2 regions of the Bradyrhizobium sp. 192 genome follow, and region 1 is predicted to be linked to the other one. Evidence: riboswitches for the same ligand, from Rfam matches in the RefSeq annotation. Region 1 holds a riboswitch; the other holds the start of a gene.
What was found. A riboswitch is a leader RNA that binds a small molecule or an ion and turns the genes downstream of it on or off. The one in region 1 is predicted to bind cobalamin.
Positions count from the first base shown of each region.

Region 1 (3,404 bases):
GCTTCTACTCGCGCCGCCGGTTTCGGGAATCGTCGAGCGTCGCTTGGCCCCGCGCTGCCATGCCAGACAAACCGACGGAAGCTCGCAGCAGTCGAGTCGCGACTGGCTATCGGAGTAGGGGCCCGAGGGCTCGCACGGCTTGATATTGAAGCGGCCCATGCTGTCGCAGATGCAACATGGTCTCAGACCCCGCACAGCACCATTGGGCAAGTTGCCCATCATTGAGCGCGCCTGTCCTTGGCACGGCATTTGAAAGGGATCGCCAATGGCATCGCTCGCCTAAGGAGTCGGAAGGCATGGCTTACAAGATCGTCGCTTCGCAATGTACCGTTTGTGGGGCATGTGAGTTCGAGTGTCCCAACGCGGCGATCAGCCTCAAGCGCGACATTTACGTTATCGATGCAAAAAAGTGTACGGAGTGCGAGGGCCATTCCGACACGCCGCAATGCGCTGTGGTCTGTCCGGTGCCTGACACCTGTGTCCCGTCTAAGACAACATAAGCAGCCCGCGTCCAGAAGGCTTCACCGCTCGATTTCGCGCACGAAGGAGTAGATGTCGAGCTTGTGGTGGCCGCCTTCCGCGTGCGGCGCATCGAGGTCGATCAACATCGTTATGAGCTTAAGGCGCTGATCGACTCCGAGAAACCCTCGAAGGGCTCTGTCAGAGGAGACCGTCAAATTTGTCTCGAATAATGACAAGGCCGCCTCGATGCTCCAGGTCGTCGCGTTGAGGCTTATCGTCATTGGCTGACGAGCCGAGGCGAGGTGGACGGGCGTCGAATATCCCAAGATCAGCTTGCAGGATATCTAAAGCTACGTCGCTTCGAAGCCGAAGAGACGGTCTCCACGCGCGACGAGATCGGTCCGGAGATCCTGAAGACGTACGAGAAGCTGGGCATCCGCTTGCCCACGGTCACGATGCACGAGTGCATGGAGCTAGGGTCGTAACAGGATCCCCGCCGCCCGCGCTCTCGCTGCTTACTCCAGTTTCGCAAGTTAGCGCGCATCCTGACGTCCGGAACTGTTCCTGCGATGCCGCGCAGGCCAACGTCCAGGCTGCACTACTCGCCAGCGGCGACGGAAACAACGAATGCGCGGCCAAAGTCGCTCAGCACGTAAGTGCTTGGCACACCGAAGGAGATCATCTTGACCAACGCCACGGAGCGATCGAGCTCACGGCTCGTCGCGGGGGCCGCCGAACACAGGCAGTCCGGGCAGTCCGGCCTGATCATCCGTTTGATCCTGGAGCAATCCGGCCTTGACAATTCCTAAGGAGCCTCATGGCGCTGTGATCAAGCGGATGCCGGCCGAGGATGATCGCAAACGTCCTCGCGGGCGAGTTCGAGAAGCTGCTGACGGAAAAGACCGGATTTGTCGCGATCACGCAGATGTCGAAGCGCCCACCGCGTTCGTTCTGCTCGCGTTGGCTCATCCGAGTACGCCAAGCGGGTGTTGACGGACGCATTCACAAGCGGAGGCTCCACAGATCTAGGCGTTTTTACCAGGCCGGGAGTAAGACCGTTGTGCCCTAGCTGGTACAGCTCGCAATCGCTTGGGCAATATCGCGGCGACACTTAGTAGGTTGACGGATCGATCCTCGTGCGCCTAATGCCAGCCGTCGTGGTCTTCGGATTCGTTTGATCCGGAGCTAAGAGGGAAGCCGGTGCAATGCCGGCGCTGCCCCCGCAACTGTAAGCGGCGAGCCGCTGTCCAACGAAGTCAAGCCATGCGGCTTCGGGAAGGCCGGACAGCAGCGACGACCCGCGAGCCAGGAGACCTGCCTCGACAATATATCGTCCACGGGCGGGGTGTCCCGGTGTGCGCCAAGCAGCTGTCGCTCACGCGATATTCGCTGCATGCGTCCGCCATGGCCTTTGCCCCAATCATGGGGTCTGAGCTATGTCTTTTCTTTCGCTTCCCGTTGCCACACTGGGGACGTCACGCATCGGCCCACGACGCGAACTCAAAGTCGCGCTCGAGAGCTACTGGGCGGGAAACTCCAGCGAAGCCGAGCTCCTCGAGGCGGGGAGTGGACTTCGTGCCGCTAATTGGGCACGGCAGAAATCCCGCGGTGCGACCGTCATTCCTTCGAATGACTTCTCGTTTTACGACCATGTGCTCGATACCAGCCTAATGGTTGGCGCCATTCCCGACGTCTACGGCTGGACCGAAGGTCCTGTGTCGCTCAAGACCTACTTCACCATGGCGCGTGGCGCTCAGGACGGTGGTCACGCTCAGCATGGGCCTGGCGTAGCCGCTCAGGAAATGACGAAGTGGTTCGATACCAACTACCACTACATGGTGCCGGAATTTCACCGGGATCAGATCTTTAAGTATTCCTCTCGAAAGCCGATCGAGGAATATGAGGAGGCAAAAAGCCTCGGCTACCAAACGCGCCCCGTCCTAGTTGGCCCAGTCACTTTCCTGAAGCTTGGCAAAAGCGCAAATCCCGCATTCAATCCGCTGTCGCTGCTCGATCGGCTCCTCCCAGTCTATGTCGATGTTCTCCGCGAACTATCCTCGCGCGGTGCTGAATGGGTTCAGCTGGACGAGCCATGCCTAGTGATGGACGTCGACGAAGCATCGCGGGCGGCTGTCCGCTGGGCCTATGCTCATTTCGCAAAGGTTGTGCCGGCCCTTAAAATAATGCTGGCCACATATTTCGGGGCTATCGGCGACAATCTTGAAACAACCTTGGCCTTGCCCGTTGCCGGGCTTCATGTGGATCTGGTTCGGGCACCTGACCAGTTGGACGCAATTGTCGCCACAACCCGTAGAGATCTCGTGGTCTCACTAGGCGTCGTTGATGGTCGGAACGTGTGGCGCTCCAATCTTCCGGCGCTGCTCGACCAACTTGCTCCTATGGTCCAAAAATTGGGCAGGCACCGTGTTCAGATTGCTCCTTCCTGCTCGCTGCTTCATGTTCCGATCGACATTGAGCTAGAGACCGATCTCGATCCCAATCTGAAGACATGGCTGGCGTTCTCAGTTCAGAAGATCAAGGAACTTTCGATATTGGGCAAAGCGCTGGCCGGCCATGCTGCCGAGGTGGCCGATGAACTTGCGCTTTCGGAGGAGGCAGCCGTCACCCGCGAAACATCGCCCGAGATCCACAATGCGAATGTCGCCGGACGAATCGCCGCGATCGACGATAGCATGCTTCGCCGTCGCAGCGCGTTCACCCAGCGTGCCGACGTCCAGCGCGTCTCGTTCGCATTGCCGATGTTTCCAACGACAACCATCGGATCCTTCCCGCAAACGGCCGATGTCCGGAATGCGCGCGCGGCTCATGCGCGGGGAACGTTGAATGACACGCAGTACGAGCAGCTTCTGAAAGCGGAGACAGCCCGTACCGTGAAGTGGCAGGAAGATATCGGCCTGGACGTGCTCGTACACGGTGAGTTC
Region 1 covers NZ_CP064690.1:1,645,638-1,649,041, forward strand. The annotation lists gene IVB24_RS07720 (4Fe-4S binding protein) at 297-500, shown strand; gene IVB24_RS07725 (hypothetical protein) at 522-788, opposite strand; gene IVB24_RS40010 (hypothetical protein) at 1,146-1,271, shown strand; cobalamin riboswitch at 1,604-1,799, shown strand; gene metE (5-methyltetrahydropteroyltriglutamate--homocysteine S-methyltransferase) at 1,899-3,404, shown strand, end outside.

Region 2 (3,404 bases), 2.2 Mb from region 1:
GCGCAACTGACAAAGCCGACCGGTGCACTCGGCCGGCTGGAGCAGCTCGCGATCGAACTCGCCGGTTTGCAGGCGACCGAGCGGCCGCGTGCGGCGCTTGTGCCGATCATCATCTTCGCCGGCGACCACGGCATCGTCGCGCAGGGCGTCTCGGCCTATCCGCAAGGCGTGACCATCGCGATGATGGCGAATTTTGCCTCCGGCGGCGCCGCGATCTCGGTGCTGGCGCGCGAGCTTGGCTCGAGCCTGGAGGTGGTCGATGCCGGCACGCTGGCGCAGGACGAGATGGCAGGAATCGTCACCGACAAGCCGCGCCGCGGCACGCGCGATTTCAGCGTCGAGGCTGCGCTCGCACCCGCAGAGCTGGCGTTTGCGTTCGAGGCCGGCCAGCGCGCGGTCGCGCGTGCGGCAGCCCATCAGCCTGATCTCCTGATCTTCGGCGAGATGGGGATCGGCAACACGACGACTTCGGCTGCGATCGCGGCGGGCCTGCTTGGCGTGAGCGCCGAGGAGATCGCTGGCAGCGGGACCGGGGTCGATGCGGCCGGCCGTGCGCACAAGGCGCGGGTGATCGATGCGGCGATAGCCCGCCACGGCGTTGCGGGTGCCTCGGCCGATAAAATTCTGTGCGCCGTCGGCGGCCTGGAGATCGCCGCGATTTCAGGTGCGATCATCGCGGCCGCGCAGCGCCGCATCCCGGTCTTGATCGATGGCTTCATCGTATCGGTGGCCGCGCTCGCCGCGGCCCGGCTCAATCCGTCGTGCCAGCCGTTCCTGCTGCCGTCGCATCAATCGGCGGAGCAGGGACACCGGCTGGTGCTGCGCGCGCTGAACGTGCAGCCGTTGATCAGCCTCGATCTCCGGCTCGGAGAGGGATCGGGCGCGGCCATTGCGCTGCCGCTGGTTCGGCTCGCCTGCAGCCTCCACAACGACATGGCGACCTTTGCGCAGGCCAATGTGCCTGACAGGCCTAGCTGATCCGCTGATTGACGGAGACGACGCGCCAGCCGCTCGCAAGGCGATCGATCCGGGTCAGCGATAGCGGATCGATCACGAAGCGCAGGGCAGCCTGCGGTGTCAGATCCAACGCGATGCAGAGCGCGGCGCGGATGGTGCCGGAATGCACGACGAGCGTGGCCGATCCGGCGCCGATCCGCGACAGACCCGACCGGACACGCGCGACCTGGTCCGCAAAACTCTCGCCGCCCGGCGGCCGTGCGTTCGCCGGATCATTCCAGAACTGCGCATAGGCATCGTCGCCGGTGGCACTGAGTTCGTCGTGTCGATGGCCGGTCCAGTCGCCGAAATCCTGCTCGCGGAATTCGCTGATCAACTCCGGTTCGAGCCCCAGCGCGCGCGCCGTCTCGACCGTGCGCCGTGAGGGGCTGGCATAGCTCGCGGCATCCGGCGGCAGACGCCGTCGCACGGCATCCAATTGGGCGCGATCGCCGAGATCTGCCGGCGCGTCGGCAGCGTGGATGGTGCCTGTGACGCCCTCGACCGGCGCGTGCCTTATCAGCCAGAGGAAGGTCTCGCCTTCCATGCTCATCTCCAAGGAAGTTGGTCGTTGTGGCAATAACGCCGCAACTGGCACATTGACTCTGTTGTGATGGTAATCCTAGATGCTCGCGACGGTTTCCCCGAGAGGGGATGAAAAGGGAATACGGTGCGGGGATATTGTCCCCAACGCCGTGGCTGCCCCCGCAACTGTAAGCGGTGAATCCTTCGTCAGAAGCCACTGGGGTGCTCGGTCCCGGGAAGGCGACGAAGTGGTGACGACCCGCGAGCCAGGAGACCTGCCGTCAGCCGTGGTCACACGCGAAGATGTCGGTCGGGGAGTACAGACATTCGGCTTCATCGGACGGCCTGAAGGCCAAAAGGTGAGACCTCGTTCGCTGTGACGTGCCACTGACGTCATACCGAGGTCCCAAAACCGTGTCTTCCATCCGTATCGTACGACCGCGTCGCTTTCTGCTCGCGTCCGCCGCGCTCACATCCTTTGCCGCTCTCGATCTGCCCGCCGCGCTGGCGCAGCAGGCCCGTGAGCCCCTGCCGCCGGTCGAAGTGTCGCCGGCCCAATCCCGCAAGCAGGCCAGGCCGGCCGGTCGGGACGCGCAGAGCCCGCGCCGCGCGGGTGCGCGCAGGCCGGCAACCGCAGCAGCGATGCCGAAGCCCGTCGTGCCGACTGAGGCACCCCCGACGCCGCTCAACAGCAACGCCGTGGCCGAAAGCGCCTCGCGGCTCGGCCTGACGGTGCGCGAGATACCCGCGACCGTCGAGGTGATCTCGGCCGAGACCATGCGCGAGCTGGGCTATCGCACCGTGTCGGATGTGGCGCAGGGTGCGGTCGGCGTCACGTCCGGCGACAATCCGGCCGAACCCGCGGCGTTCTCCATGCGCGGCTTCACCAACAGCCAGATCAACACGCTCTACAACGGCATCAAGATCGGTCCGCAGAACATGACCTCGCGGATCACGGACACCGCAAATCTCGAAGCGGTGGAGTTTCTGAAGGGGCCGGCCTCGCTGATATCCGGCGAGGGCGCCGCTGGCGGCGCCATCAATTTCGTCACCAGGCAGCCGCATACTGGACCGATCCGGAACGAAGCTGATTTCTCCTGGGATTCGCTGAATTCGTTCCGCGCGCATTACGGCTCGGGCGGCAGCACCAACGTTCAAGGCCTCGATTACCGCTTCGATATCAGCCGTTCCTCGCTCAACGGCTTTGTCGACGATACCAATACCAAGATGCTCGACGTCTCCGGCCAGCTCAACTATCGCATCTCCGACAGTCTCAAGGTGTGGGGCGCGATCGAGTATCGCGAAGACCGCTCCAAGGCCTATTGGGGCGCGCCGCTTGTGCCGATTGCCTATAGCGGTTCGCATGCGACGAGTGGGATCGTTTCGGGCAATTACGTCTCGAACTACAACAAAACCAACCTCGGCGCGGTGACCATCGACGACCGCACCTTCAACACCAATTACAACGTCCTCGACAACCGTAACGTCGCGCAGGAGGTGTGGCTGCGCGGCGGATTCGAGCTCAAGCTGGCGCCGGACCTGACGCTGAAAAGTCAGGCGTATGGTTACGGCGCGGAGCGCACCTGGTTCAACAACGAAATCGAGGCCTTCAATTCCACCACGAACCTGGTCGATCGCGAGCGCTTCTATGTCGCGCACAGCCAGCGCCTCGTTGGTAACATCACCGATTTGATCTGGGACGCCAATATCGCAGGCTTCGACAATCGCCTGGTCACGACGCTGTCGTCGAGCTATCTCGATTTCGTCAGGCCGGGCGCCGCAAACTTTCCCGGCGACTCCGTTTCGCTGGTCGATCCCAACCGTGGCTTTTACGGCCTGCTGACGACGCAACAGCAGACCGCGCGCATCGACAATGAGGCGCT
Region 2 covers NZ_CP064690.1:3,854,237-3,857,640, forward strand. The annotation lists gene cobT (nicotinate-nucleotide--dimethylbenzimidazole phosphoribosyltransferase) at 1-978, shown strand, start outside; gene IVB24_RS17490 (histidine phosphatase family protein) at 971-1,543, opposite strand; cobalamin riboswitch at 1,616-1,819, shown strand; gene IVB24_RS17495 (TonB-dependent receptor) at 1,936-3,404, shown strand, end outside.
Region 2: another riboswitch for cobalamin. It lies ahead of IVB24_RS17495 (TonB-dependent receptor); the one in region 1 lies ahead of metE (5-methyltetrahydropteroyltriglutamate--homocysteine S-methyltransferase).